One region of the Micromonospora sp. DT4 genome, then DNA from elsewhere that is predicted to be linked to it. Evidence: riboswitches for the same ligand, from Rfam matches in the RefSeq annotation. Region 1 holds a riboswitch; the other holds the start of a gene.
The links. Region 1 has a riboswitch for thiamine pyrophosphate ahead of ACLQ24_RS17530 (ECF transporter S component). Riboswitches for the same ligand answer to the same signal wherever they lie in the genome.
Positions count from the first base shown of each region.

Region 1 (15,372 bases):
TGCGCGTCTCCTCGTGTGGTGGTTAGGGTTCCGGCATGCGTAACTGACGCCCCACTTCCGAGCCGGTCCGCCGCCCCGCGTCGCGGTCCGTGCGCTCCCGGGCGTCGCGTCTCCCTCCCGCCGTATGGCGGCGTCGAGCCGGCCTGATCCCCGGTGAGCAGTCCCTTCCCACCCGACCGTCGCGACGCGACGGTCACCAGCCGATCCGACCGACCGCCGGAGCGCGGGAACGGCCGGGACGGTCGGCACCGAAGGAGGCCCGGATGCCCGCCAGGCGTAACCCGAAGAAGCCCCGTACCCCGAGAACGACCCTGCCCGGGCAGGACCCGGCGGCCGACCACGGCCCCGCCCTGCCAACCCGTCCCGATGTCGCGGTCGAACCGGCGCTGCTGGCGTCGCTGGTCGAGCGCGTGTCGCTGGCGTCGCTGGTCGACCCGGCGGCGCTCGGTGGGCCGGTACGGCCCGGAGCTGTCCCGCCCGACGTGGCGCTGCCCGTCGATGTGCCGTCGGCGGTCAACGCGCCGTCGGTGGAGGATCTGCCGACGCCGACGCCGACGCCGACGCCGCTGCCGCTGCCGACGCCGACCCGGCGACCGTCGGCGCCGACGGCCGGCCCGCTGACGGGCGGCAACCGCTCGGCCGGCGGCCGTAGTCAGCCGGCGGGACAGACCCGCCGCTATGCCTTCCGGCGTAGCTGACCGAGCCGTGGGGCCCCGCGGGCGCACGGCTCGGTGACAGCAACTTCAGGGATGTAGTGGCCTCCCACGCTGACGAGGCAAACTACATCCCTGAAGGTGCGCGGATCTTGCCGCCGGCCGGGCGCGCGGTGGCCGGGCATGCGGTGGCCGGGCATGCGGTGGCCGGGCCCGCGGTGGCCGGGCGCGCGGTGGCCGGGCATGCGGTGGACCGATGTGGGCCGGCGTCAGCCGAGTAGGGGGCGGAAGGTGCCGGCCAGGACGCTCGTCGTCAGCGCCGCGCCGGCCAGCGCGAACGCGCCGACGACGAGCAGCGTGTCGGCGAGGCCGAAGCGCTGGCGGCGAGCCACGGTACGGGGTGTGTCGGCGTCGAACCCGCGGGCGTCCATCGCGACGGCCAGTCGGGTACCTCGGCGGATCGCACCGACCAGCAGCGCGAACGCCGTGGACGCGAACAGTCGCAGCTTCGCCACGGGGTTGCGTCCCGCGTCCACGCCGCGTGCCCGGCGGGCCATGCTGATCATCTGCCATTCCTGGCCGAGCAGCGGCACGAGCCGGAACGCGGCCAGCGCCCCGATGGCGAACCGGGCCGGGGCCTTCGCGTTCTGGATCAACGCGTCCGCCAGGTCGGTCGGGTCGGTGGTGGCGAAGACGATCACGCCGGGCAGGGCCACCGCGAAGACCCGCAGCACCAGGCCGAGCGCGGTGAGCAGCACGCCGGTGCTCACCAGCACCGGCCCGGCGTCCAGCAGGACGCGACCCGACTGGTCGGCGGCGAAGAGCACCAGGGTGACCAGGATGCCGGCGGCGCTGAGCAGCAGCGGCAGGGCCCGCCGGGCCAGCACCCGGTAGCGGAGGCCGAACAGGGGCAGCACGGCGAGTTCGACGGCGATGGCGATCGCGGGCGCCAGCGGGTCGAGCGTGGCCAGCAGGGTGAACGAGAAGACCAGCGCGGCGGCGAGCTTCGCCACCGGGTTGCGCCGGGCCAGCGGCGCTCCGGGCCTGGCGACCGGCTCGATGCTGATCATCCGCGCGACTCCCGTCCGGCGTCGAGGCGCCGCTGTTGGCGCGCCGTCAGCTCGCGGTGGTGGGCTGCGGTCACGACCGCTCCAGGGTGACGGTGCGGTCGGCGAGCGCGGCGACGAAGTCCGGGTCGTGGGTGACGCTGACGACGCCGTGCCCGGCGTCGCGCAGGTCGGCGAAGAGGTCGACCAGTTCGCCCCACGTCCGCCGGTCCTGGCCGAAGGTGGGTTCGTCGCAAATCAGCAGGCGGGGCGCGGTGGCCAGGGCCGTCGCCACGCTGAGGCGTCGCGCCTCCCCGCCGGAGAGGGTGTACGGGTTGGCTGCCGCGAGCCGGGTCAGCCGTAGCCGTTCCAGCAGCCCGGCTGCCGTCTCCCGGACGGCTGCCTCGGCTTGACCCGTCCGGCGCGGGCCGAGCGCCAGCTCGTCGAAGACGGTGCCGGTGACGAACTGGTGCTCCGGGTCCTGGAAGACCGACCCGATCCGCCGGGCCAGCGCGGGCGCACGCCAGCGGTGCGGGGGAGCGTGATGCTGGGCGCCGGCCAGCTCCGCCGAGGCGGTGACCCGGCCGGTGCCAGGTTTGAGCAGCCCGCCGAGCAGCAGCGCCAGCGTGGACTTGCCGGCGCCGTTCGGTCCGCGCACGGCGAGCGCCTCTCCGGCGCGTACCGTCAGATCGGTGGGGCCCAGCCGCGACGGCAGGCCGAGCCCCTCGGCGGTGAGCAACACGTCGCCGGCGGCGGCGGTGGCCCTGCGCGACGCGACGGGATGGCCGGGTACCCAGACGCCCTCGGCGGCGAGGGTGTCGCCGTGCGCGGCGAAGACCGCGGCGGGCGTCCCGTCCGCGCGGATGCCGCCGCCGGGCTCCAGGACGACCACCCGGTCGACCAGGGGCAGCGCCTCGGCGACCCGGTGTTCGACCAGGACCAGGGTGGTGTCGGCGTCCAGCGCGCCCGCCACGGCGGCCCGGACCAGGGCGGCCCCGTCCGGGTCGAGGTTGGCGGTGGGCTCGTCGAGCAGCAGCAGGCCGGGTCGCAGGGCCAGCGCGCCCGCCAGGGCGAGACGCTGCTGCTCGCCGCCGGAGAGGGCGGCGGTGACGCGGTCCCGGGGGTACGGGAAGCCAACCCGCCGCAGCGCCTCGTCGACCCGCGGCCAGATCTCGTCCGTCGGTACGCCCCGGTTCTCCAACCCGAACGCGACGTCGTCGCCGCTGCGTGCCATCACGAGCTGGGTCTGCGGGTCCTGGAAGACGATGCCGACCCGTTCCCGGCCCTTGCGGGGGTCGAGCCCGTCGATCTCGACGGTGCCCTCCTGCTCACCGGAGTCCTCCGGTAGCAGCCCGGCCAGCGCGCTGAGCAGGGTGCTCTTGCCGGCCCCCGAAGGCCCCAGCAGCAGCACCCGCTCGCCGTCCTCCACCCGGAGGTCCACCCCGCGCACGGCCCAGGCCCGCCGCCCGGCGTGCCGCCACCCGAAACCCCGCAGCAGTACGCCCATCACCCCTCCTCCCGGGTCGCCTCGGCGTTGATCAAGAGGTTCGCGTCAGAATTCCGCCTCGCGGTGACGCGCACCTCTTGATCAACGAGACGGGGTCGGATGGGACGGGGTCAGATCAGCGCGCGGTTGCGGCCGGCCGGGAGGCGGTCCAGGGCGCCGGTGTTGGCCAGGGCGCGCGTGAGCGCCCAGCCGCCGACACCCGCGATGATCGTGGCGCTGACGATGGTGAGCAGCGCGTACGGGATGCGGTAGTCGCCCAGCGCGTACTCGGCGTTCCAGACGAAGAAGTCGAACAGGGCCGCGCTGAGGCCCGTCAGCGCGCCGGCCAGCACGGCGGTCGGCAGCCGGTACGACCGGTAGCGGAAGGCGGCGAACGCCAGCTCGGCCCCGATGCCCTGCACGATGCCCTGCGGGATGACCGTGCCAGCCCACTGGCTGCCCAGCAGCGCGGAGACGACCGCGGCCACGGTCTCGCAGTAGAGCGCCGCGCCGGGCTTGCGGATGACCAGCCCGCCGACCACGGCCGGCAGCAGCCACACGCCGTAGATCAGCGTCTGCGCCGGCGGGAAGAAGGCGAACGCCCCCTCGGTGGCGCTCCAGAGAAGGCCCCAGGCCCAGAAGATGACGCCGAAGGCGACCGCGATCACCGAGGCGACCACGATGTCGATAGTGCGCCAACGGTTGGTGGTGTTGTCCATGCTGTGCTCCCAGTTCAGTGGAACGAACCAGGAGAAGACGCACGCCGCGCGCCCGGTGGTACCGGGCTCACGGCGCGGCTGGAGGTCGACCGAACTCCCTGCGCTGGCATTACCCAGATCAGGTTCGAGGGTCTGCGGGCGTGCCCGCACTCTCAGCGCTGTGCGCTCCCCTGTCGGATGTGAAGTTGTCTCGCTGACGCTAGCACCGACCAGGGGTAACAGCCCAGCAGGGCCTTTCCGAGGTCCGCGCATCCGGGCCGGCACGACGGCGGCTGGGTAGGCTGACGATCATGCAGGTCGACGCGCGGGGTCTGACATTCGAGGTACGCACCGGCGGCCCCGCCGATGGCGCCCCCGTCCTGCTCCTGCACGGGTTTCCGCAGCACAGCGGTGAGTGGGACGAGGTCGTGCCGCCGCTGCACGCCGCCGGCCTGCGTACGTACGCGCTGGACCAGCGGGGCTACTCGCCGGGCGCCCCGGCCCGCCGAGGTGGCGCGGTACCGCATCCCCGAACTGGTCGCCGACGCGGTCGGGGTGCTCGACGCGCTCGGTCTGGACGCCGTGCACCTGGTCGGCCACGACTGGGGCGCGATCGTGGCCTGGGCGGTGGCCGCCGCGCACCCCCAGCGCGTCCGTACGTTGACCGCGGTGTCGGTGCCGCATCCGGCGGCCATGGCGCACGCGCTCGCCACCGAGGGCCAGCAGAAGGTCCGCTCGTCGTACATCGCGCTGTTCCGCAAACCCGGCAAGGCCGAGAAGGTGCTGTTGGCGTGGCACGCGACGGCGCTGCGCAAGCTGCTTAGCGGGGTCGGCGACGCCTCCCGCGTCGACCGCTACGCCGACCCGATGCGCGAGCCGGGCGCGCTCACCGCCGCCCTGAACTGGTACCGGGCCATGTCCCGCGCCGACCTGGCCGCCGTCGGCCCGGTCGCCGTACCGACCACGTACGTGTGGAGCGACCGGGACGTCGCGATCGGGCGGGCCGCCGCCGAGGCGTGCGCCGCGAACGTGAGCGGCGACTACCTCTTCGTACCGCTGGCCGGGGTGAGCCACTGGATCCCGGACGCCGCGCCCGCCGCGCTGGCCGAGGCGGTCCTGGCGCGGGTCGCCGGGACGGCGAGGGTGGTACGACAGCGGGCGGCGGGTCGACTTCGCGGTGCAGTGGTTCGCCCGCAACAGACGGACGGAGGACGTATGACGGTGAGCGCCGAGGACTACCTGACAGTGGTGACCGAGACGATGTCGCGGGTGGCTGCCAGCCAGCGGGAGGCCGTGGGCCGGGCCGCCGACCTGATCGCCGACGCGGTACGCGCCGACGGGGTGGTGCACGCCTTCGGCACCGGGCACTCGGAGGCCCTCGCCATGGAGATCGCCGGTCGGGCGGGCGGGCTGGTCCCCACCAACCGGATCGCCCTGCGGGACCTGGTGCTGCTCGGCGGCGAACCGCCCGACCTGCTCGGGCCGCTGCTGGAGCGGGACCCGGCGGTGGCGCACCGGCTCTACGAGCTGGCCCCCGTACGGCCCACCGACGTCTTCGTGCTCGCCTCGAACTCCGGGGTCAACGGCGCGATGGTCGAGTTCGCCACGCTGGTCAGGGAGCGGGGTCATCCGCTGGTGGCGATCACCTCCGCGCAGCACTCCGGCCGAGTGACCTCTCGCCACCCGTCCGGACGGAAGCTGGCCGACCTCGCCGACGTGGTGCTCGACAACGGCGCGCCGTACGGCGACGCGACGCTGCCGCTGCCGGGCGGCGGCGCGGTCGGCGCGGTCTCCTCGATCACGGCGGCGCTGCTGGCGCAGCAGGTCACCGTGGAGGTGGTCGCCCGGCTGCTCGCGGAGGGTGAGCGGCCTCCGGTCTACCTGTCGGCGAACATCCCGGACGGGGACGCGCACAACAACGCGCTGGAGGCCCGGTACGCCGGCCGGATTCGCCGCGGGTCCTGACGCGGGGCGGTGTCGGCGCGGGCGTCGACACCGCGCGGTGTCTGCTGGGCGACCGGGAGGTGGCCGGGACATGTCGTGAACTCGTTTCGCGCTCGGGCGTGTGGGGCATTGGCGTTGCTGCCGGCGGCCCGGGACCGCCGGCAGTACCGTCTCACCGGAGGTAGCGCGTGTCCAAGGAGACCGAGAAGCAGCGTTGGCAGCGCAACTTCGCCGACCTGCTCCAGGAGTTGCGAGTCGCCCAGACCGGCGTGCAGATCCTCTTCGCCTTCCTGCTCACCCTGCCGTTCAGCAACGGGTTCACCCGGACCAGCGAGTTCCAGCGTGACGTCTACGTCGTCGCACTGCTCGCCGCGGCCGCCGCCACCGCGATGATCATTTCGCCGGTGGCGTTCCACCGGGCGCTGTTCCGGCAGGGGCGCAAGCCGGAGCTGGTGCGGTTCGCGCACCGCATGGCGACCGGTGGCCTCGGCTTCATGCTGATCGCGATGGTCAGCGCGGTCCTGCTGATCACCGACTTCGTGCTGGACCGGCCGATCGCGTTCGTGCTGAGCGCGCTGACCGGCCTCTGGTTCCTCGTCTTCTGGGTGATCCTGCCGTTCGCCCGACGCAACTGGGGTGACGACGACATCGATGACGAGGACGACGCCCCGGAGACCCTCAGCGTCGGCTGATTTCCGTCGATGTTCATGCCACGCTACCCCTGGGTAACAACCGGGGGTAGCGTGGCGTTAGTCGCGCACGTCGACGCCGCACCGAGCTTCGAGGGGGCAGCTGTGACCACGACACAGGACGGCCGACCGGCACCGGACGGCCCCGATTCCGAAGCCACCGCCGGCCCCGATTCCGGAGCCACCGTCGGCACCGCCGCTCCGCCCACCGTCGGCACCGCCGCCCCGTCCACCGTCGGCACCGCCGCGCCTCTGCCCGCCGAGGCCGGTCAGGTCTCCGAGAAGGAGGCCCGGAGGGTCGCCGAGGCTGCCCGCGAGTCCACCTGGGACCGTCCCAGCTTCGGGAAGGAGTTGTTCCTCGGCCGGTTCCGCCTCGACCTCATCAACCCGTGGCCGCGCTCCGACCCGGACGACGTGGCCCGCGCCGAGGCGTTCCTCGGCCAGCTCCGCGCCTTCGTGACCTCCGAGGTGGATGGCACGGCCATCGAGCGGGACGCCTCCATCCCCGACTCCGTCTTCCACGGGCTCGCCGACCTCGGTGCGTTCGGCATGAAGATCGACCGGAAGTACGGCGGTCTGGGGCTGAGCAACCTGCACTACTGCCGCGCCCTCCTGCTGGCCGGCTCGGTCAGCCCGGCGATCGGGGCGTTGCTCTCGGCCCACCAGTCGATCGGGGTGCCGCAACCGCTCAAGATGTTCGGCACCACTGAGCAGAAGCAGCGCTTCCTGCCCCGACTCGCCGCGGGCGAGGTCTCCGCGTTCCTGCTCACCGAGCCGGACGTCGGCTCCGACCCGGCCCGGCTCGCCACCACCGCCGAGCCTACCGAGGACGGCACCGGCTACCGGCTCAACGGCGTGAAGCTCTGGGCCACCAACGGCACCGTGGCCACCCTGCTGGTGGTGATGGCCCGGGTGCCCGCCGCCGAGGGGCGACGCGGCGGCATCAGCGCGTTCGTGGTGGACGGCGACAGCGCCGGCATCACCGTGGAACGGCGCAACGAGTTCGTTGGCCTGCGCGGCCTGGAGAACAGCCTGACCCGCTTCCACGACGTGTTCGTGCCCGCCGAGAACGTCATCGGCGGCGAGGGCAAGGGGCTCAAGATCGCCCTGACCACGCTGAACACCGGCCGGCTCTCACTGCCGGCCATGTGCGTCGGCGCCGGCAAGTGGGCGTTGAACGTCGCCCGGGAGTGGGCTGCCGACCGCGTCCAGTGGGGCCGTCCCGTGGGCGAGCACGAAGCGGTCGCCCAGAAGCTCTCCTTCATCGCCGCGACCACGTACGGCATGGAGACCATGCTCGACCTGTGCTGCCTGCTCGCCGACGACGACCGGAACGACATCCGGATCGAGGCGGCCCTGGTCAAGCTCTACGCCAGCGAGATGGCGTGGAAGATCGCCGACGAGTTGGTCCAGATCCGGGGCGGGCGCGGCTACGAGACGGCCGACTCGCTGGCCGCCCGTGGCGAACGCCCGGCCAACGTCGAGCAGGTGCTCCGCGACCTGCGCATCAACCGGATCTTCGAGGGCTCCACCGAGATCATGCACCTGCTGATCGCCCGGGAGGCCGTCGACGCCCACCTGTCGGTGGCCGGCGACATCATCGACCCGGAGGCGGGACTCGGCCGCAAGGCCCGCGCCGGCGCCCGCGCGGGAGCGTTCTACGCGAGGTGGCTGCCGACCCTCACGGTCGGCAAGGGCCAGAGCCCATCGGCGTACGCCGAGTTCGGCCCCCTCGCCGGCCACCTGCGCCAGGTGGAACGCTCCTCGCGCAAGCTGGCCCGCTCGACGTTCTACGCGATGTCCCGCTGGCAGGGAAAGATGGAGCGCAAGCAGGCGTTCCTCGGCCGAATCGTGGACATCGGCGCGGAGCTGTTCGCCATGTCCGCCGTCTGCGTCCGAGCCTTCGCCGAGCGCGACACCCGGCCGGAGAACGTCGAGCTGGCCGACCTCTTCTGCCGGCAGGCCCGGGTCCGGGTGGACGCCCTGTTCGCCGCACTCTGGGACAACACCGACTCGGTCGACACCGCCGCCGCCAAGCGGATCCTCGCCGGCCGCTACGCGAGCGTGGAAGAGGGCGTCGTCACCCCGTCCGCCGAGTTGCCGTGGGTGGCCCGCTGGCAGCCCGGCCCGTCCACGGCCGAGGACGTCCGCCGCCGCATCCCGCCGAAGCCGTAACCCCCGCCGGTCGGGGTGGTCGCGCCGGTCGCGCCGGTCGGGGTGGTCGCGCCGGTCGGGGTGGTCGCGCCGGTCGGGGTGGTCGGGGTGGTCGCGCCGGTCGGGGTGGTCGGGGTGGTCGCGCCGGTCGGGGTGGTCGCCCGGTCGCCCGGTCGCGGCGGTCGCGGCGGTCGCGGCGCAAGATCGTGCTCGATCCTGGATCCGTCCTGGATCCAGTGGCATCAGCCCGACGACGAGGCCACTACTTCCTGGTGACTTCCTGGTCCGAGCACGATCTTGTGGCGTGGCGTGGCGTGGCGTGTCAGCGAGCGATCGCCCAGGCCAGCACCCCCGCCAGGATCAGACCGTTGAGCCCGGCCAGGGCGAGGTACGCCGCAGGTGGGATCTTCTTGCCCCGGCGCACGAAGGAGACCAGGACGGCGGCGTAGCCGAGTAGCAGTACGGCGACGACGATCAGGAAGTAGAACACCCGACGACCTTAACGGCCTGGATCCGCAGGCAGACTGCGGCAGGCGGGGGTAACAGATGGTTGATCCACACCAGCTCACCGCTCTGGGGGCATCCAGCAGCCCGGACACCCCCAGATCGCCGACCTCGTGTCGATCACGGTCAGTCACCCAGGCCCCGCCGTGCCGTTGCGCGAATCTTGCGGCGGTACACGCGGACACGGGCTCACGGATGGAGCACGCGCTCACGAGCAGCGCGGCCCATGTGGAGCACGGGCTGCCGGGCGGAGCATGCGCTCATGCACGGGGCTCACGCACGGGGCTCACGCACCGGGCACGCGCTCACGAGCAGAGCGCGGCTCACGGGGAGCACGGGCTGCCGCGCGCAGCATGCGCTCACGCACCGGGCTCACGCACCGGGCTCACGCACCGGGCTCACGCACCGGGCTCACGCACCGAGCACGCGCTCACGAGCAGAGCGCGGCTCACGGGGAGCACGGGCTGCCGCGCGCAGCATGCGCTCACGCACCGGGCTCACGCACCGGGCTCACGCACCGGGCTCACGCACCGGGCTTACGCACCGGGCTCACGCACCGGGCACGGGCTCACGCGCTGAGCATGCGCTCAGGCACCGAGCGCGCCCGCAGACAAGACGCGCGCGGGCCGGGCCGGGCCGACGACGGTCGGGCTCAGCGGCCTCTGTTGCGCAGGCCGAGCTGGCGTAGCTCCAGCGCGGCCAGGGCGTCGACCGTCTCGTCGTCGCCGCGTCGCCATGCCTCGGCGACGTCGGGGGCGATCCGGGTCAGCCGGCCCAGCGGCTGGGTGGCCAGCGCGCGGAGCGCGAGCAGGTCTCGCCCGGCCGGGCCGGCTGCCAGCTTCGCGGCCGATCCGGCCCGACGCATCCAGCGCAGCCGCAGCGGCAGCCAACCGAAGAGCACCAGGCCGAGCGGAAAGATCAGCACCGCGATGGTGAGGGCGAGGGCGAGCTGGTCGACCAGGTGCTGCTGCTCCCGACCGGCGTCGGCGAGCCCCCGGGCGGCGTCGGCGGCACGCTGGAAGGGCGCGGTCAGCTCGTCACCGACCAGCGGCACCCGGCGGACCTTGCCGCCGGCGTCGGCGAGGTTGTCGGCGAGGCCGCCGCCGGCGCCCTCCAGCTTCTGCCCGGGTACGGCGAGCTTCTGCACCAGGTCGTGCAGCCAGAGTGCGGCGCGGATCGCGACGTACACCCACACGACGACGAGCAGGTCGGTCAGCAACTGGCGGACGGCGGTCGGAAACCGATCGGCGTAGATCTTCACGCCAGACAGCGTGCCACGAACGACTCCGGCCCCGCACCCGTCGATCGGTGGCCGGGACCGTCCGGGCCGGAGCGCCCGATCGGCAGTGGCCCCTGTCGATCAGGCGAGCCGCAGACCCACGAACGCGATGGTGTCACCCGGCAGGACGTACCGTTGGATCTCGACGAAGCCGTGCTGGCGGGCGAACCGTAGGCCCTCGTCGTTGGACGCCAGGACGACGGTCTCGATGGCCTGCGCGCCCAGCTCGCGGGCGCGGGCCAGCCCGCGCTGGTAGATCTGCTCCCCGTAGCTGCGCCGACGGCAGTCGGGCAGGACCCGCGCGATCACGGTCGCGGCGTCGGGTGCGGGAGGTCGTACGGTCGAGCAGCCCACCGCCACGCCGTCGACGTACGCGACCTCGAGGGTGTTGCGCTGGGCGCGAGCGGCGATCTCGTCGGTCGACAGGGGGCCGTGGGGATGATCGCGTTGTGGATGTGCTGCCAGTCGAGTAGCGCGGTCTCGCTGCCCGCGGGTCGGACCGGCGTGAACCGGAGGTCTGTCACCTGGTCAGCGGACGCACGCCGGGCAGGTGCCGAAGATCTCCACGGTGTGGCTGACGTCGGCGTACCCGTGCTCGGCGGCGACCCGGTCGGCCCAGCTCTCCACCGCCGGGCCGGCCACCTCGACCGTACGACCGCAGGCCCGGCAGACCAGGTGGTGGTGGTGGCCCTCGCTGCACCGGCGGTAGAGGTGCTCCCCACCCGGTGGGCGCATCACGTCGATCTCGCCCGCGTCGGCCAGCCCCTGCAGGGTGCGGTAGACGGTGGTCAGGCCGACCCGCTCACCGCGCTGCCGGAGCATCGCGTGCAGATCCTGGGCGCTGTGGAAGCCCTCCATCTCGCCCAGCAGCGCGCTCACCGCCGAGCGCTGCCGGGTGTTGCGCACCGCGGCGCCGCTCTCGCTCATGATCCCTCCCCCGCGTGGCTGACCGCGTCCGCCACGATGTGCGCGACGTGCTCGTCGACGAGGCTGTAGGCGATCTCCCGGCCCCGGCGGGAGCCGCGCACCACGCCCGCTCCGCGTAGGACCCGCAGGTGCTGGGAGACCAGCGGTTGCGCGGCGCCCAGCTTCTCCACCAGCTCGTGCACACACCGTTCGCCGCCGGCCAGCTCGCTGACGATGGCCAGCCGGATGGGCGCCGACAGGGCTCGGAGCAACTCGCTGGCTCCGTCGAAACCCTCGTAGCCTGTTGCGCTGGTCATCTTGCAACGGTAACCAATACCACCGACAATCCGCCGATCAGGCTTAGGGCGTGTGTCGAAGCCCCTGGCCGGCCCTGCGGCGGGCCCCGACGACGGCCGGCGGCGGTGGAGATGGGCTCGGATACGACACCGGTATCCGAGCCCATCTCCGCCTTGGCGGACCGCCGCCTGGACTCCGCCTCGGCTCGACCGAGGGCTTCGACACAGGCCCCTAGTCCAGGACGACCTCGTGCGGCTCCGCCGCCGGTACGGGCGCCGGCGCGGCGCGGCGGAGCAGCGCACGCCAGATCGCGCCGGCGACGGCCACCGTCAGGAACGAGGCGATCGCCAGCAGCACCACCGAGGCCCCCGGCGGGGTGTCGGCGTTGGCGGCCACCCAGACACCGGAGCCGGCGGCGAAGAACCCGAGCGCCATGGCGGCGGTCATCGTGCTGCGGAAGCCCCGGGTGACCTGCTGGGCGGTGGCCACCGGGACCACCATCAGCGCGCTGATCAGCAGCACCCCGACGGCCCGCATCGCGATGGTCACCGTGACCGCGGTGGTGACCGCGATCAGCAGGTTGAGGGTGCGCACCGGCAGGCCGGAGACGCGGGCGTACTCCTCGTCGTGGCTGATCGCGAAGAGCGCCGGCCGCAGGGCGATCATGGTGATCAGGATCGCCGCCCCGAGCACTCCGACGGTGATGAGGTCGCTGGTCGAGGTGGAGAGCAGCGACCCGAACAGGTAGGCGTTGAGGTTGGCGCTTGTCGCGTCCGAGAGGCCGACCAGTAGCACGCCGCCGGCGATGCCGCCGTAGAAGAGCAGGGCAAGGGCCAGGTCACCGGAGGTACGCCCGCGGGCGCGGACCAGTTCGATGGCGATCGCGCCGGCGGTGGCGACGATCACCGCCACCAGCACCGGCGAGCGGTTCAGGAGCAGGCCGGCGCCGACGCCGGTCAACGCCACGTGCCCGATGCCGTCGCCGATCAGCGTGAGCCGGCGCTGCACCAGGTAGATGCCGAGCGCCGGCGCGGCCAGGCCGATCACCAGCGCGCCGATCAGGGCACGCTGCATGTAGGGGTACTGGAAGAGTTCCATGGTCAGTTGCTCCACAGCCCGGCGGGCTCGTCGGGACCGTGCGGGTGCACGTGGTCGTGGTCGGGCTCCGCGTGGTGGCCGGCCGGGTCCGGAACCGGGCCGTCGTGACAGATGCCGCCCTGGTGGACGACGATCGCCCGACTGATCACCGGTCGCAGCGGGCCCAGCTCGTGGGCCACCAGCAGCACGGTCCCGCCGTCGGCGACGAAGTCGCGCAGTGCGCCCGCGAACGCCTCCTGGCTGGCCGCGTCCACCCCGGCGGTGGGCTCGTCGAGGATCAGCAGCTCCGGCTGACCGGCCAGCGCGCGGGCGATCAGGGTGCGCTGCTGCTGACCGCCGGAGAGGGTGGACACCGGATCGGTGGCCCGGTCGGCGAGCCCGACCGCGCGCAGAGCCGCGTCGACGGCGGCCCGGTCGGCCGCGCCGGGCGGGCGCAGGATGCCCCGGCGGGCCAGTCGACCGGACGCCACCACCTCGCGGACGGTGGCGGGCACGCCTCCGCCGGCGCCGAGGCGCTGCGGGACGTACCCGATGCGCCGCCACTGGCGGAACTGGCGCAACGGCCGGTCGAAGAGGGTGATCGAGCCGGCGCCCAGCGGTACCAGGCCGAGGATCGCGCGGATCAGCGTGGACTTTCCGGAGCCGTTGGCGCCGAGCACCGCAACCACCTCCCCGGCGGTCACGGTGAGCGAGACGTCCCGGAGCACGGGGCGGCCGTCGTAGCCGACCGCCCCATGCTCGACGGTGATGACGGGGGTGCTCACGAGCAGCTCAACGCCGTCCGCAGGGTCTGGAGGTTGGTACGCATCACCGAAAAGTAGTCGGCGTCGCTGCCTGCGGCGAGTCCTTCGATCGGATCGAGCACTGCGGTCTTCGCGCTGACCTGGCCGGCGATGGTCTCGGCGACCTTCGGGCTGACCAGCGCCTCGAAGAAGATCGTGCTGGCTCGGTGCTCCTTCGCCTCCTCGACGACCTGAGCGAGTCGCTGCGGCGAGGGCTCTACGTCGGGGCTCAGCCCGGTGATGCCGACCTGTTCGAGGCGGTAGCGGTCGGCCAGGTAGCCGAAGGCGGCGTGGCTGGTCACGATCTCCCGCCGCTGGCAGGTCGCGAGGCCCTTGCTGAACTCGCCGTCGAGGGCCGTCAGGTCGGCGCGCAGGGCCGTGGCCCGGGCCGTGTAGTCGGCGGCGTGGTCGCTGTCGACCTCGCCGAGCTGTTGGGCGAGCTGGTCGCCGATGCCGGCGAGCCGGGTGGGGTCGAGCCAGACGTGCGGGTCCTTGGCGTGCCCGTGCTGCTCCTCGCCCTGCTCCTTTTCGCCCTCGTGGTTGTGCCCGCCGGCGCTCGCGTCCAACAGCGGCTGCACGCTGGCCACGTCGAACACGCGGGCGTCGTCGTCCTGCGCGATCGCCTCGTCCACCGCGGGCTGGAAGCCCTTCAGGTAGACGATCAGCTCGGCCTCGGTGATCTCGCCGACCTGGCGTGGGCTCAGCTCCAGGTCGTGCGGCTCGGCGCCGGGCTTGGCCAGGTTGGTCACGTGGACGGCGTCACCGCCGACGCGCTCGGCGACGAACTGGAGTGGGTAGAACGCGGCCACCACGTCGACCCGTTGGGGATCGGCGCCGGCCGGGCCGCCCGTGGAGCAGGCGGCGACGACACCCAGGGCGAGCAGGGCGGTCGCGGCGGCCAGGACGCGGGACGTGGTGCGGTTGGTCATGTCCCCAACTGTCCGTGGTAACGACAATGATTGTCAAAAACGCATGCTTGCATGTCAGAGCAGCTTCGCCAGGCCCACCGTGACCAGCAGAGTCAGCATCAACAGTCGGATCAGCCGGGTCTGCGGCGCCTGAACCGGCCACGTGGTCACCAACAGGGCGATCAGGGCAGCGGCCAGGGCCAGCGTCAGTAGTCCGCCGACCACCCCCGGCGTGAAGAACGCCACCAGCACCACCACCAGGGCGAGCAGGAACACCGACGTCGGGTTCGCCCCGGCCAGACGGGCCAGCAGGGGGCGCTGCGTACGCTGCATCCCACAGACTCTACGAGGAGGAACCCCCGGTGCTGGTGACCAACCGGTTCGTGGTCGACGTCGATGTCGCCGACGGCTTCACCGAACGGGCGCACGCCGCCCTCACCGCGCTGGCCGCCTGCCCCGGCTACCTGCGCGGCCAGCTGGTCCGGGCCCTGGACGACCCCCGGTACTGGTCACTCGTCACCGAGTGGGAGTCGGTCGGCACGTACCGGCGGGCGCTGGGCGCCTTCGAGGTCAAGGTGAGCGCGGTGCCGCTGCTCGCCGAGTCGGTCGACGAACCGTCCGCGTACGAGGCGCTGGCCAGCGCCGCGCCCGGGGGAGCCGTGGTGGTCGCCGAGAGTGATCGGGCCGCTGGTCCTTACCGCTGAGCCGCCGGGCACTACCCTGCTCCTATGACCGCACCCGCCCCGCCGCCCGGTCCCGGTGTGGCTCCGCCGTTCGCCGCGCCACCCACCGAGGGTCGCCGGACCCGGCTCTGGATCGGCCTCGGCGTCGGCGCCCTCGCCGTGCTGCTCTGCTGCGGTGGCGGAGGCGCGGCCGTCGTCGGCCTGGCCGTGAGCGGCGTGCAGGCGGTACGCGAGCAGGGCCGCAC
Region 1 is NZ_JBNCKT010000058.1:3,302-18,673, reverse strand. It holds gene ACLQ24_RS17545 (hypothetical protein) at 264-698, shown strand; gene ACLQ24_RS17540 (energy-coupling factor transporter transmembrane component T family protein) at 923-1,723, opposite strand; gene ACLQ24_RS17535 (ABC transporter ATP-binding protein) at 1,794-3,209, opposite strand; gene ACLQ24_RS17530 (ECF transporter S component) at 3,317-3,904, opposite strand; TPP riboswitch at 3,982-4,086, opposite strand; partial or broken gene ACLQ24_RS17525 (alpha/beta fold hydrolase) at 4,195-5,011, shown strand; gene ACLQ24_RS17520 (sugar isomerase domain-containing protein) at 5,099-5,848, shown strand; gene ACLQ24_RS17515 (DUF6328 family protein) at 6,016-6,519, shown strand; gene ACLQ24_RS17510 (acyl-CoA dehydrogenase family protein) at 6,571-8,691, shown strand; gene ACLQ24_RS17505 (hypothetical protein) at 8,707-8,946, shown strand; gene ACLQ24_RS17500 (hypothetical protein) at 8,993-9,160, opposite strand; gene ACLQ24_RS17495 (hypothetical protein) at 9,827-10,435, opposite strand; gene ACLQ24_RS17490 (GNAT family N-acetyltransferase) at 10,535-10,807, opposite strand; gene ACLQ24_RS17485 (Fur family transcriptional regulator) at 10,982-11,380, opposite strand; gene ACLQ24_RS17480 (ArsR/SmtB family transcription factor) at 11,377-11,676, opposite strand; gene ACLQ24_RS17475 (metal ABC transporter permease) at 11,888-12,754, opposite strand; gene ACLQ24_RS17470 (metal ABC transporter ATP-binding protein) at 12,757-13,518, opposite strand; gene ACLQ24_RS17465 (metal ABC transporter substrate-binding protein) at 13,515-14,465, opposite strand; gene ACLQ24_RS17460 (hypothetical protein) at 14,520-14,777, opposite strand; gene ACLQ24_RS17455 (antibiotic biosynthesis monooxygenase family protein) at 14,807-15,148, shown strand; gene ACLQ24_RS17450 (hypothetical protein) at 15,173-15,372, shown strand, end outside.

Region 2 (15,372 bases), on a different contig from region 1:
CGACAACGGCGAGCGGCCAGTACGGCCCGGTCCCCGCCGACGCGACGCGCCCGGGAGCGACTCTCCGATCCGTCGCCCCTGGTGAGCGGCCCGACGCCGATGTGCCCACGGTGGACGCCACGACCCAGGACGCGTTCGCCACGACCCAGGACGCGTTCGCCACGAGCGGGCGGCACGACCGCACACCGACCCGCACCTCGTGGTTGACCGACCCGACGGGCGAGTTCATTGCCGGGCGGCAGCCGTCGAGCCGCGACGCGGACACGACGATGGGTGCCGTCGACCCGACCCGTATCGGACCGGCGTCCGCCACGCGCGCAACGGCAGCGGTCAGCCCGACGCCCGGCGCGGGCAGCGACCGGCCGTCCGGCGGCGACACGGCCAGCCGGGACGAGCCGGGCAGCGACCCCACGACGACCAGCGCTCCCGCAGCCCCGCTCGCCACCGGTAGCACCGACGCCCCGGCCCCGGGCAGCACCGACACTTCGGCCTCCGGCGACAGGGGCAGTCCGGCCGCGGACACCACCTCCACCCCGGTCACGGGCGCGACCGTCACCCCGGTCGTGACCAGCGCGGGCAGCACCGGCGAGGCGGAAGTGGACGGGGCCGGCACACCGAGCGCCGGCAGGGCGGGCGAGGCGGAAGTGGACGGGACCGGCACGCCGAGTGCGAGCAGCGCTGGCACGCCGAGTGCGAGCAGCGACGGCACGGTTGCGGCGTCCGCGCCCAAGCCTCGCCGTTCACGCAAGGCGAAGTCCGCCCCGACCGCCACCTCAGCGGACGCGACCACCGACGGCACGGCGGCAGCACCCGACACGGCCACCGACGGCACGGCAGCAACACCCGACGCGACCACCGACGGCACGGCGGCCACCGGCGGGACGACCGGACCGGCCGGCGGACGCGCCCGACGGGCGACCCGCGTCGGCAAGGGCACCGACGTCACCAGCGCCGATACCGCCCAGCCGGCCGAACAGGACTCGTCCCGCCCCGAGAAGAAGGCTGCGCGCACCGAGCCCGACGAAGCGGCACCGCCCGGCGGGACCGACCCGCAGGCCCAGGCCGCCGGAAGTGGTGAAGTGGGCCGGCGCGCCGAGGCCGCCGAGCCGCAGGACGTCCCCGTTCCGGCCGACGATTCCGCGCCGGTCACGGCATCCGGAACGGGCCGCACCGAACGAGCCGCGACCGAGGGTGGCACCGGCGCTTCGCTGTTCGGCGGGGTCGCGGCCGGCGACATGGGGGCCGACCGGTGGACGCCGGCCCCGCCGGCCTGGACGGCCACTTCCTCGTGGACCGCGGCACCGGCTGATCTTGAACCGTCCGCCGCGGACGCGCCCGTCGATGCCGGGGAGTCGACCGACCGGACACCCCGCTTCCGGCACCGGGCACCCCTGCCCGATCTGAGCCGCGCCCCCACGTGGGACGCCTTCAACACCACTCGTCGTACCAGAACACCGGACCAGAGCACCGACACGCCGGACCAGAGCGGGTCGTTCGCCCCGCCCGCCAGCACGACTGGGTCGGCCAGCAGCACGCCCGCAGCGGCCCGCGGCACGACCGACCGGCTCGCCGGGACCAGGGAGACGCCCGCCCTGGCGGGTTCTGTCGTGCCGCCGTCCGCCGCTCCGGTCGTACCGGAACAGGGCAGCACATCCACCACCGCCGGCAGTGCGGAGCCGGGGGACGACGCCGAGCGGACGTCCACCGACGACGTCCGCCAGTCCTCGCGGCGGGGACGGCTCGGCGGCCTGTTCCGGCGTAACCGGGTGCGGGCCGACGAGGAGAGCCGGCCCGCACCCGACGCGGCAGAGCCGCTGCCCGCGCAGGACGAGGAGTTCGTGGACTGGGTCGCCGGCCTCAGCAAGCCGGTCACCGACAACGAGCCCGAGCAGGAGAGCGGCCGTCGCTCACTGCGCTCCACCGGCCGACACCACCGCGACTGAATACCCGGCTCTGATCGACCCGGGCTCCGTGTATCCGGGCCTTCCAGAGGTCTCGGACGCCCCGACGTCCTCCGGAACCGAGTCGATCAGAGCCGCCCGCCGCGGGCCGGTCGGGCGGGGTACGCCGCCCGACCGGAGGCCCTGGTCGGATCAGGCCAGCGGCAGGTAGACCTTCCCGCCGCCGGAGACGAACTCTTCCGACTTGTCCTTCATGCCACGGGCCGCGTACTCCTTCAGCTCCTGGGTGATCTTCATGGAGCAGAACTTCGGGCCGCACATCGAGCAGAAGTGCGCCGTCTTCGCCGGCTCGGCGGGCAGGGTCGCGTCGTGGTACGAGCGCGCCGTCTCCGGGTCCAGGGAGAGGTTGAACTGGTCCTCCCAGCGGAACTCGAACCGCGCCTTCGACAGCGCGTCGTCCCACGCCTGCGCGCCCGGGTGCCCCTTGGCCAGGTCCGCCGCGTGGGCGGCGATCTTGTACGCGATCACGCCCGCCTTCACGTCGTCCCGGTCCGGCAGGCCGAGGTGCTCCTTCGGGGTGACGTAGCAGAGCATCGCGGTGCCGAACATGCCGATCATCGCCGCGCCGATCGCGGAGGTGATGTGGTCGTACGCGGGCGCGATGTCGGTGGTCAGCGGCCCGAGCGTGTAGAACGGGGCCTCGTGGCACCACTCCTGCTGGAGGTCCACGTTTTCCTTGATCTTGTGCATGGGCACGTGACCGGGGCCCTCGATCATCACCTGGACGTCGTGCTCCCAGGCGACCGTCGTCAGCTCGCCGAGGGTGCGCAGCTCGGCGAACTGCGCCTCGTCGTTGGCGTCCGCGATGGAGCCGGGCCGCAGCCCGTCGCCGAGCGAGAACGTCACGTCGTAGCGCGCGAGGATCGCGCACAGCTCGGCGAAGTTGGTGTAGAGGAAGTTCTCCTCGTGGTGCGCCAGACACCATGCCGCCATGATCGAGCCGCCCCGCGAGACGATCCCGGTCACCCGGTCCACGGCCAACGGCACGTACGGCAGCAGCACTCCCGCGTGCACCGTCATGTAGTCGACGCCCTGCTCGGCCTGCTCGATGACGGTCTCCCGGACCACCTCCCAGCTCAGCTTGACCGGGTCACCGCCGACCTTCTCCAACGCCTGGTAGATCGGCACCGTCCCGATCGGCACCGGCGAGTTGCGCACGATCGCCTCGCGGGTCTCGTGGATCCGCTTGCCGGTGGACAGGTCCATCACCGTGTCGGCACCCCAACGGGTGGCCCAGGTCAGCTTCTCCACCTCCTCGGCCACCGACGAGCTGACCGCCGAGGTGCCGATGTTGGCGTTCACCTTGACCAGGAACGCCTTCCCGATGATCGCCGGCTCGCACTCCGGGTGGTTCACGTTGAGCGGCAGTACCGCCCGACCGGCCGCGATCTCGGTCCGCACCAGCTCCGGGTCGACGTTCTCCCGGATCGCCACGAACTCCATCTCCGGCGTCACCACACCGGCCCGCGCGTACGCGAGCTGGGTGGGTCGGCGACCGTCCGCCCCGGCCAACGGTGTACCCGCGCCTCGCACCGGCGCCACGTCACCCCGCTCGGCGATCCACGGGCCGCGCAATGCCGGCAACCCCACCGACGGCTCCGATCCCGGGCCCGACGTGTCGTAGAGCCGCACCGGCGGATGGTCGCCGGTCAGCGTCACCTCCGCGAACGGCACCCGCACATCCGGCCGCGAACCCTCGACGTACACCTTGCCTCGTGCCTGCATGACAACCTCCCTGGTGATCAGGCGGACCAGCCGAAGTGATCCAGCGGTCCGCGCCCCGCGCCCAACTCCCAACCCCGCCCGCCGGTCAGCGCACGGAGCACGTACTCCTTGGCGGCCCCCACCGCTGCCGGCACCGGATCGCCCAGCGCGAGCCGCACGGCGATGGCCGCCGAGAACGAGCACCCGGTGCCGTGGGTGTTACGGGTGTCCACCCGGGGCGCGCGCAGCAGGGTGGTGACACCGCCGCCGCACAGCACGTCGACCGCCTCGCCCCCGCCCACGTCACCGCCGGTGACCACCACGTACTCCGGGCCGCCGGCGGCCAGGGCCTCGGCGGCCACGACCATCGCGGGCACGTCGTCCACTCCGCGTCCGGTGATGGCCGCCGCCTCCGCGCAGTTCGGCGTCGCCACCCGGGCGTACGGGAGCAGCCGCTCCACCGCACCCACCACGCCCAGCCGGTGGCCGCTCGTGGCGACCAGCACCGGATCGACGACGAGCTGGGGCAGCCGGCCGTCCCGGGCGGCCTGGGCCACCACGTCGGCGACCGCGGGTGTGCCGAGCATTCCCGTCTTGACCGCGCCCACGGTGAAGTCGGCGAGCACGCTGTCCAACTGCTCCGCGACCGTGCGCGGCGGCAGTGGCAGGACGGCGTCGACACCTCGGGTGTTCTGCGCGGTGACCGCCGTGAGGACACTCGTGCCGTACGCGCCGAGCGCCGCGAAGACCTTGAGGTCGGCCTGGATTCCCGCGCCGCCGCCGGAGTCTGAGCCGGCGATGGTGAGCGTGGTTTTCGGGGTCATCTTTCCTCGTTGGTTGCGGTTGGGGGCTGCGGCCGACCGTGCCGGCTTTTTACAAGCTTCTGAGTGACCGCCTTTTGAAAGGCGCTGGTTAGCAGGTGTGCTGTCGCAGCCGGATCGTCTGCTCGCATCAGTGCGCCCAGCACCGCTACTCCTGCGGCTCCTGCCTCGATGCAGGCGGTTACCTGTTCCGGTGTCTCCACTCCCCCGAGGGCCAGGACGGGCACCGAGCTGGCCGCGACGAGCGCGCGCAGCCCCGCGACTTCCAGGGGTGGGCCGTAGCCGGGCTTGGATTTTGTCGGCCAGATCGGGGAGACGGTGGCGTAGTGCTCGGTGGTGAGGCGGCTCAGCTCGGCCACGCTGTGGCAGGAGCGGCCGACCAGCGGCAGGGCCGGCGGCGGGTACGGGCCGGCGGACGGCAGGTGGACGGCGTCGCCGCCCAGCGGGTCGGAGCCGGCCACGAGGAGGGTCCCGCCGACGTCGGCGAGGGTCGCGCGCAGCTCGACGGCGAGGGCGGCGCGCTCGACGCGCGGCAGGTCCTTCTCCCGGAGCACGACCCAGCGCACTCCCCCGGCGACCGCCCCCGCCACGACCCGTTCCAGCCTGCCCCTGGCGACCAGACGATCGGTGAGCAGGACGACCCCCGACGGCACCGGGGCCGTCACAGGTCTGGTCTTCCCTCGTCGGGAGTGGACGGGAGGGCGTGGAAGCGGCGGGCGATGCGCCCCGCACCGGCGGCCAGTCGACCCGCCTCGACGGCGTACCGCATCGCCGTGGCCATCGCCACCGGGTCGGCGGCCCGGGTGACCGCACTGGCCAGCAGGACGGCGTCGCAGCCCAGCTCCATGGCCAGCGCCGCGTCGGACGCGGTGCCGATGCCGGCGTCGAGGATCACCGGCACGTCCACGCTCTGCCGGATCAGTCGGATGTGGTGCGGGTTGCCGATGCCGAGGCCCGAGCCGATCGGCGCGCCGGCGGGCATCACGGCGGCGCAGCCCACGTCGGCGAGGCGGCGGGCGAGCACCGGGTCGTCACTGGTGTACGGCAGCACCGTGAAGCCGTCGGCGACCAGTTCCTCGGCGGCGCGGAGCAGTTCCACCCCGTCGGGCAGCAGCGTCCGTTCGTCGCCGATGACCTCCAACTTCACCCAGTCGGTGTCGAACGCGTCGCGCGCCAGCCGGGCCACCTTCACCGCCTCGGTCGCGGTGTGGCAGCCGGCGGTGTTCGGCAGCAGCCGTACCCCGCACCGGTCCAACAGATCCAGCAGCCCACCCCCGGTGCCGGGCGCGGTGTCCACCCGGCGCAGCGCCAGCGTGACCAGCTCCGTGCCGGACGCCCGGATCGCCTGTTCCAGCACGTGCAGGTTCGCGGCGCCACCGGTGCCGAGGATCAGCCGCGAGCCGAACGTCGCCCCACCCAGTTCGAACGGCACGCCACTCACCCGCCCTGCGCGGCGGTGAGCACTTCGACGCGGTCGCCGTCGCGCAGCACCGTGGCCGGCCAGCCGGCCCGGGGCACCACCTCGCCGTTGACCGCGACCGCGACACCACGCTGGTGCGGGACGACGTCACTGACCAGGTCGGCCACCGACGCGCCGCCGGGGACGCTGCGCCCGGTCCCGTTCACCGTCAACTCCATCACTCCTCCTCGAAACTGCTGGTCGGGCCGGTGAACCGGTCGGCGCCGAAGCCGGTGAGCAGCGGGTCGGGCACTCCGGTGAGCACGAGATCGGTGATCGTCTCGGCGGTGACCGGGATGAGCACGATGCCGTGCCGGTGGTGTCCGGTGGCGGCCAGCACGTCCGGCCGGCCGGGCAGCGGCCCGAGGATCGGCGCGTTGTCCGGGGTGCCGGGCCGCAGACCGGCGACGGCCTCCACCAGGTCGTACTCGGCCAGTTCGGGTAGCAGGTCGACGCCGGCGCGTAGCAGCCGCTGCACCGCGCCGGCGGTGACGGTGGTGTCCGATCGCTCCTCGACCGTCGCCCCGAGCACCACCTCACCGTCGGTGCGGGGCACCAGGTAGACGTGCTCGCCGTCGGCGTACCCCCGGATCACGTGCCGGAAGCCCGGCGCGACGCCGCCGGGCGCACGCAGCCGGAGGATCTGGCCCTTCACCGGCCGCACGGGCAGGCCGGTGAGGGCTGCGGCGCCGCAGCCGGCCGCGAGCACGGTGACCTGGGCGTCCACGTCGGACAGCCGCCGGACCGGTCGCGGCACGAACACCGCGCCGGCCCGCCGCGCGGCCGTGCGCAGCGCCGGCACCAGCAGCCGGGGATCGACCTGGTGGTCGGTGGGTGCGAGCGCGCCGCCGCGCACCTGCGGGGCGAGCGCCGGCTCGTGGTCGCGCAGCTCGGTGGGGCGCAGCGGGGTCACCGGCAGACCAAGACCCTGTTGGTACGCCCAGAGCCGGCGCGCCTCGGCAAGGTCGTCGCCGGTCAGCCCGACCATCAGCGTGCCCTCGGTCCGGTAGCCGATCTCGGTGCCGCTGGCCTCGGTCAGCTCGGCGGCGAACGCGGGCCAGCGGGCGGCGGAGGCCACCAGCAGCTCGGTCAGCCGACGCTCACCGAAGTACGCCTCGGCGACCGGAGAGAGCATCCCGGCGGCGACGGCCGAGGCCCCCGATCCGGGCGCCGGGTCGTGTACCTCGACGCGCAGGCCCCGGGTGGCACAGCGCCACGCGATGGCCAGCCCGATCGGGCCCCCGCCCACCACCGCCACCTCGGTAGGCGTCACGCCAGCGCCCGCAGCAGTTCGGCGGTCGCCCGCGCGGGATCGGCGGCCGAGCAGATCGCGCCGACCACGGCCACCCCGTACGCCCCGGCGGCCCGTAGCGCCGGCACCCGGTCGGCGGTCACCCCGCCGATCGCGATGACCGGCACGTCGACGGCGTCGGCGACGTCGCGTACCCCGACGGACCCGATGGGGTCCGGCAGACCGGCCTTGGTGCTGGTGGCGTGGCACGGACCGACGCCCAGGTAGTTGGCCCCGGCGGCGACCGCCTCGACCGCGGTCCTTGGCTCGCGGGCGGTGGCACCCAGCACGCCGGTGGGGCCGAGCACGTGCCGGGCCGCGACGACCGGGAGGTCGTCGGCACCCACGTGTCCACCGGCGGCACCCACCGCGAGCGCCACGTGCAGCCGGTCGTTGACCAGGCAGGTCGCTCCGTACGGCGTGCACAGCGCCAAGACCCGGGCGGCCAGGTCGTACGCCTCGCGGTCGGTGGCGGAGTCCTCCACCCGGACCTGCACGACGAGGTCGGCGCGGGCCGCCGCGAGGGCGGCCCGGACCACGGTGAGTGGATCGCGCCCGGGTCGGGTGTCGGTGATCAGATGCAGTCGCCCAAGGGACGGCACGGCAATACTCCTCCCTGCGCCGGCATTACCCGGATCAGGTTCGACGGTCGGGGGCTGTCAGCCCCCCTCTCAGCCCGGTACACCGGGCTCCCGTGGGTTACTTGCGTGTCACCGTACGACAGATCCGCCCCCTCTGCCAAGAGAGAGCCGACCACCCTCGCGCGAGAGATCGATCGGGGTGCTTTCTCCGGTCCTGTTCGGAATGTCGCTCGCCGTTGCAGAACCGTTACCCGCCGGCATCTTGCCGGACATCGATGCAACAGAACTAATTTGTTCAGCGATTCGACAAAATGCCGGCGTGAACGCCCTGGCACGGCGTCTCCACCGGCTCCATCTGGGACGGTCTTCGGCGAGCCGGCCCCGCGAGTCTTGTCCACCGCGACATTGGAGGCGGCGTGTCCCGTTCTCGTCGTGCCCGTGTACCACTCACCGCTACCCTGCTGTCCCTCGCTCTGGCGTCGACGGCCCTCATCGGGTCTCCGGCGCAGGCGGCTCCGGCCGCAGCGGCCGACTCCTACTCCGTCCTGGTCTTCTCGAAGACCGCCGCCTTCCGGCACGACTCCATCCCCACCGGCATCGCCGCCATCCAGCAGCTCGGCGCGACAAACGGCTTCACGGTGGACACCACCGAGGACGGCGCCACGTTCAGCGACGCCAACCTCGCCAAGTACAAGGCAGTGATCTGGCTCTCCACCACCGGTGACGTCCTGAACGCCGACCAGCAGGCGGCCTTCGAGCGGTACGTGAAGGCCGGCGGCGGTTACGTCGGCGTCCACGCCGCCTCGGACACCGAGTACAGCTGGGCCTGGTACGGCGACCTGGTCGGCGCGTACTTCGCCAACCACCCGCAGAACCAGCAGGCCACGGTCAAGGTGGAGGATCACGCTCACCCGTCCACCGCCGAACTGCCGGACCGCTGGTCCCGGTTCGACGAGTGGTACAACTTCCAGACCAACCCGCGGCCGGACGTGCACGTGCTGGCCAGCCTGGACGAGAAGAGCTACACCCCGGGCGCCGGCGCGATGGGCGCCGACCACCCGACGGCGTGGTGCCAGGACTTCGACGGTGGACGCTCCTGGTACACCGGCGGCGGGCACACCCGTGAGTCGTACGCCGAGCCCGAGTTCCTCAAGCACCTGCTCGGCGGCATCCAGACGGCGGCCGGCGTGGTCGACGCCGACTGCGGCGCGTCGAAGACCGCCAGCTTCGAGAAGGTCACGCTGGACAGCAACACCAGCAACCCGATGGAGCTGGACATCGCCCCCGACGGTCGGGTCTTCTACATCGAGCGCGACGGCCGGGTGCAGATCATCAAGCCGGACACCGGCAACACCGTCACCGCCGTCGACCTGGACGTCTTCACCGACAACGAGGACGGCCTGATCGGCATCCGGCTCGACCCGGACTTCGCCACCAACAAGTGGGTGTACCTGTACTACGCCCCGAACGACAACGTCACGCGCAACCTGCTGTCCCGGTTCACCGTGACCGGCGACACCATCGACCTGGCGAGCGAGAAGCAGGTGCTGCGGGTCGACACCCAGCGCAACACCTGCTGCCACGCTGGCGGCAGCATGACCTTCGACAGCGCCGACAACCTGTACCTAGCCACCGGTGACAACACCAACCCGTTCGAGTCCAACGCGTACGCGCCGCTGGACGAGCGGGCGGGTCGCCAGGACTACGACTCGCAGCGCACCTCCGCCAACACGAACGACCTGCGCGGCAAGGTGCTCCGGATCCACCCGGAGGACGACGGGACGTACACGGTTCCGTCCGGCAACCTCTTCGCGCCGGGCACCGAGAAGACCCGTCCCGAGATCTACGCGATGGGCTTCCGGAATCCGTTCCGGATCGGCACCGACCCGAAGACCGACACCCTGTACGTCGGTGACTACGGGCCGGACGCCAACGCGAACAACCCGGACCGGGGCCCGCGGGGTCTGGTCGAGTGGAACGTCGTGACCCCCGGCAACTACGGCTGGCCGTACTGCACGGGCACGAACGAGGCGTACAACGACTACACGTTCCCGTCCGGTCCGAGCGGTCCGAAGTTCGACTGCGCCGCGCCGGTGAACAACTCGCCCAACAACACGGGCCTGACCAACCTCCCGCCGGTCGTTCCGGCCACCGTCGACTATGGCTACGCCGGTGACGCCCGGTACCCGGAGATCGGTGGTGGTGGCGCCCCGATGGGCGGCCCGGCCTACCGGTACGACGCCAACCTCAACTCCATCCGCAAGTGGCCGGCCTACTACGACGGCAAGGCGCTGCTCGGCGAGTGGAACCAGAACAAGATGTACACGATGCAGATGACCCCCGACGGCAAGTCGTTGGTGGACATCAACCAGCTGCTCCCCGGTATGTCGATGATCCGGCCGATGGACTTCGAGTTCGGTCCGGACGGCGCGCTCTACCTGATCGAGTGGGGTAGCGGCTTCGGCGGTAACAACGACAACTCCGGGGTCTACCGGATCGACTACATCGCCGGTGACCGCGCGCCGATCGCGGCGGCGTCCGCCAATCCGACCTCGGGTCCGGCGCCGTTGACGGTGACGTTCTCCAGTGCCGGTTCCCGGGACCCGGACGGTGGCACGCTCACCTACGCCTGGGCGTTCGGCGACGGGCAGACCTCCACCGAGGCCAACCCGACGCACACGTACGCGACGGCGGGCAACTACACCGCCCAGCTCACCGTGACCAACCCGAAGGGTCGCACCGCGGTCGCCAACGTGCCGGTCACCGTGGGCAACACCGCGCCGACGGTGAAGATCGAGTTCCCACCGGACGGTGGTTTCTTCAACTGGGGTGACCAGGTCCGCTACACGGTCAAGGTGACCGACCCCGAGGACGGGCAGATCGACTGTTCCCGGGTGAACCTCCAGGTGCTGCTCGGTCACGACGAGCACGCCCACCCGCTGGAGCAGCACACCGGCTGCACCGGCACGGTCCAGACGTCGCTCGCCTCCGGGCACGGCGCCGAGGCGAACGTGTTCGCGGTCTTCGAGGCCACGTACACCGACAAGGGTGGGGCCGGCGGGTCCGGCGCGCTGACCGGCCGGCAGATCGAGATCCTGCAGCCCAAGCAGAAGCAGGCCGAGTACTTCGCGGCCACCGGACGGGTTCCGGGCAGCACCGGCGGCGGAGACGCCGGCGTGCAGCGCGAGGCCGGAGCCGACACCGCCGGTGGCGGCCAGAGCATCGCGTTCATCGAGGACGGCGACTGGTGGTCGATCGTCCCGGCGGACCTGACGAACATCACCGAGATCCGGTTCCGGGCCGCCTCGGCCGCCGCCGGCGGTCGGATCGAGGTCCACGCCGGTGCGGTCGACGGACCGGTCGTGGCCACGGCCACCGTTCCGGCGACCGGGGCATGGCAGACGTACACGGACGTGAGCGCGCCGGTGACCGGTGCCGCGAGCGGCTCGCTCTACTTCGTCGCCCGTGACCCGAGCGGCGGAACGGGCTCGCTGTTCAACGTCAACTGGATGGACTTCGTCGGTCGCGGCGTCACCGAGAACGGGCCGCCGGTGGTCACCGCCACCGCGACCCCGGCCACCGGCACGGCACCGGTCGCCGTCGCCTTCGATGGCACGGCAACCGACGCCGAGGGCGACACCCCACTGACGTACGCCTGGGACTTCGGTGACGGGGGTACGGCGTCCACCCTGGACGCCAGTCACACGTACACCAGCGTCGGTGCCTTCACGGCCACCCTCACGGTGACCGACAGCATGGGTGCCAAGTCGTACGCCACGGTGCCGGTGCGGGTGAACGCTCCGGACACGTCCTGCCTCGGGGCGCGTTCGGACGACTTCAACGGCAACACGTTGGACAAGGGCCGGTGGACCAGCGTGGTCCGGGAGAACCAGCTCTACTCCCTCGGTGGCGGCGCGCTGAAGCTGCCCACTGGCGTGGGTGACCTCTACGGCGCCCGCAACGACGCCACCAACCTGGTGCTCCAGGCGGCACCGACCGGTGCCTGGGAGATGACCACCAAGGTCACGCTTGGAGTGACGGCCAACTACCAGCAGGCCGGCCTGCTGGTGTACGGCGACGACGACAACTACGCCAAGGTGGACCTGCTGTACAACGGCAGCCGTCGGGTGGAGTTCATCTCCGAGACGGCCGCGACGCCGCGCAACGACGCTGCCGACGCACCGGCGGGTGACACCGTGTACCTGCGGATCACCAGCGACGGGACGAACCTGACCGCCGCGTTCTCCGGCGACGGGCAGACGTTCACCCCGGTCGGCCGTTCGGCCGCGCTCGCCGGCATCACCAACCCGCGGATCGGGGTCTTCGCGCTCAACGGAGGCACCGAGGCGCCCGTCGTGGACGCCGCGTTCGACTCGTTCGTGGTCACGCCGGACGCTCCGGCCGGCCCGGTCGACCCGTCGGACGAGTTCACCGGCACCACGCTGGACAAGTGCCGGTGGGACGCGATCCTGCGGGAGGACCCGAGCGGCTACCGGGTGACCGATGGCGCGCTGCGGATCGACGTGCCCAATGGTGACATCTACGGCACCGACAACACCGGGCCGAAGAACTTCATCCTCCAGACCGCGCCCTCGGGCGACTGGACCCTGGAGACGAAGGTCGACGGCAGCCTGCTGAACGAGCAGTACCAGCAGGCCGGTCTGCTCGTGCAGACGGACGACGACAACTACCTGAAGTTCGACTTCATCGCGGACAACCAGGCCGGCCAGGCGGTGACGCGGCGGATCGAGTTCCGCAGCGAGATCGGCGGGACGGTGCAGAGCCCCCAGCCGGAGGCGACCAGCCTCACCTCGGCGGTGTGGTACCTGCGTCTGGCCCGCACCGGTGACACCTTCACCGCGTCGTACTCGGCCGACGGGACGACCTGGACCGCGTTGGCGGCGCTGACCAACAGCGCGGTGGGTGCCACCCCGAAGGTCGGTCTGTTCACCCTCGGCGCCAGCCAGACGGCGTCGAAGACGGCCGCGTTCGACTACTTCCAGCTGAGCACCAGGGCGGTCGACGAGACCGCTCCGGTGACGACGGCGCGGTGTCCGGTACCCCCACCGACGGGTGGTACACCGGGCCGGTGACGGTCACCCTGACCGCCGCCGACGAGGCCGGCGGTAGCGGACCGGCCGGTACGCAGTACCAGCTGGACGGGGCCACCACGTGGACCGACTACACCGCTCCGGTGGCGATCAGCGGTGACGGCGAGCACGAGCTACGGTTCCGCTCGACCGACAAGGCCGGCAACGTGGAGTCGACGAAGACCGTCTCGGTCAAGATCGACGCCACCGCACCGGTCACCACGGCGACGTTCGCTCCGGCGAACGACGCGGGCTGGCACAACGGGACGATCCCGGTGGTGCTGACCTCGACCGACGCCGGTTCCGGTGTGAAGACGGTCGAGTGGTCGCTGGACGGTGGCGCGTGGACGCCGTACTCGGAGCCGGTCGCGGTGACCGGTGACGGGCAGCACGAGCTGCTGTACCGCTCGACCGACAAGGCGGGCAACGTCGAGACGCTCAAGTCGGCGATCCTGAAGATCGACGGCACCAAGCCGACGCTGCTGGTCGCCGGTATCGCCGACGGCCAGCTCTACGGCGACAGCCAGGACGTCCGGGTGTCCTGGCAGGCCGTCGACCCGACCTCGGGCATCGCGTCCGTGGCCGGCCAGCTCGACGGCAAGGCGTACGCCAGCGGCACCCTGCAGGCCATGTACGAGCTGCCGCTCGGCCTGCACGAGCTGACCGTCACCGCGACCGACAAGGCCGGCAACAAGACGACCTCGAACGTCCGGTTCTTCGTCACCACCTCGTTCCGGGACATGCAGTTCCTGCTGGACCGGTTCAAGGCGACGGGACGGTTGTCGGCCAAGGCGCACAAGCAGTTGACGGCCAAGCTCGACGCGGCCCGCCAGGCCGAGGCGACCGGCAACGACAACAAAACGATCAAGCAGCTGACCCAGTTCCGGGACCTCGCCACCGACGCCACCCTGGTGGCCGAGGCCGAGATCCGGGACACCCTCACCCGGGACGCCGACGCCATGATCGTGCGGCTCGGCGGTACGGCCAGCAAGGCCGGCGTCAAGGCCAATGACGGCGAGCCGGTCAAGGGCACCGGGCGGCTCGGTGGCGACGCCACCCGGCTGGCACCCGGTCGCCAGCTCTGATCCGATCGATGCCCCTCCCCGACGCTCCGGTGTCGGGGAGGGGCATCGCTCATGAGGGAGGTGACGTCCACGACGCGTATCCGCACGGCGGTCGCCGCCGTCCTGGTCGGACTGGCCGTGGCACGGCTAGCCGCGGCCCCTGCCACCGCACGGGCCGACAAGATCAAGCTGGTCGTGGCGGGCGACGGAGCCGTCGGCGTCGCCATCCAGGCGACCTACTCGGACGGCCGCCGGCTCGACCAGGACTCACATGCCGTAAAATGACCGGCCCCTATCCATGGCGAGCCTGTGGAAGGCCTCCAATCGGATGTAGCGCATAGATCAGATCAAGTAGCTGCGGGCTGCCCTCTGACACCGTTGGCGAGATAGCCCCACGACAAGCTCAGAGGATGTCGCGCAGGGCCGTCAGGTCCTCGTCGGTCGGTTCCCAGGTGCCGGCGGTGGCGTTGGCGAGCACCTGCTCGGCGGTGGTGGCACCGGCGATCACCGAGGTCACCGCCGGCTGGGCGGCCAGCCCACCGATCGCCACCTGGAGCATGGTCAGGCCCCGCTCGTTCGCGTACGCCTCGATGGCCTCGATGGTGTCCCAGTCCGCGGCGGCGAGTCGGTCGGCGTACCGACCACCGCCGGAGAGGCGACTGCCCGCAGGCGGCTGCTCGCTGCGCTTGTACTTGCCGGTGAGCAGACCGTTGGCGAGCGGGAAGAACGGCAACATGCCGAGGCCGAACCGCTCGCAGGCCGGGATCACCTCGGCCTCCACCGAGCGTTCCAGCAGGCTGTAGTGGTTCTGGGCGCTGATGAAGCGGGCCCGGCCGTTGGACGAGGCGACCCAGTCCGCGTCGGCGATCTGCCAGCCGGCGAAGTTGGAGTTGCCGAGGTAGCGCACCTTGCCGTCACGGACCATGTCGTCCAGGGCGGCGAGGGTCTCGTCGATCGGCGTACCCGGGTCCGGCTCGTGCATCTGGTACAGGTCGATGTGATCGGTGCCGAGCCGGCGCAGCGACGCCTCGACCGCGCGGGCGATGTAGCGCCGCGCACCCCGCGCGCCGTAGTCCGGCCCGTTGAGGCCGTTCATGTCCATACCGAACTTGGTGGCCACCACGACGTCGTCCCGACGTCCCTTGAGCGCCTGCCCGAGCAGCTCCTCCGAGCCGCCCTGCGGCTCACCGTAGATGTCGGCGGTGTCGAACAGGTTGATCCCGGCGTCCAGGGCCGCGTCCACCACCGCGCGGGTGCCGTCGAGGTCGAGCTTGCGGCCGAAGTTGTTGCAGCCGATGCCGACGACGGACACCACGAGCCCGGAGTCGCCCAGCCGGCGATAGGTCATCTCAGTCACGAGATCCACCCTATGCCGGCCGAACGCGCTCCCGCCCGACGACC
Region 2 is NZ_JBNCKT010000008.1:28,517-43,888, forward strand. It holds gene ACLQ24_RS04980 (hypothetical protein) at 1-1,943, shown strand, start outside; gene thiC (phosphomethylpyrimidine synthase ThiC) at 2,094-3,686, opposite strand; gene thiD (bifunctional hydroxymethylpyrimidine kinase/phosphomethylpyrimidine kinase) at 3,704-4,489, opposite strand; gene ACLQ24_RS04995 (thiamine phosphate synthase) at 4,486-5,151, opposite strand; gene ACLQ24_RS05000 (thiazole synthase) at 5,148-5,927, opposite strand; gene thiS (sulfur carrier protein ThiS) at 5,924-6,124, opposite strand; gene thiO (glycine oxidase ThiO) at 6,124-7,218, opposite strand; gene thiE (thiamine phosphate synthase) at 7,215-7,838, opposite strand; TPP riboswitch at 7,833-7,942, opposite strand; gene ACLQ24_RS05020 (ThuA domain-containing protein) at 8,234-12,910, shown strand; gene ACLQ24_RS05025 (OmpL47-type beta-barrel domain-containing protein) at 12,907-13,992, shown strand; gene ACLQ24_RS05030 (hypothetical protein) at 14,044-14,256, shown strand; gene ACLQ24_RS05035 (aldo/keto reductase) at 14,375-15,337, opposite strand.
Region 2: linked by a shared signal. The riboswitch ahead of thiE (thiamine phosphate synthase) and the one ahead of ACLQ24_RS17530 (ECF transporter S component) in region 1 are both predicted to bind thiamine pyrophosphate.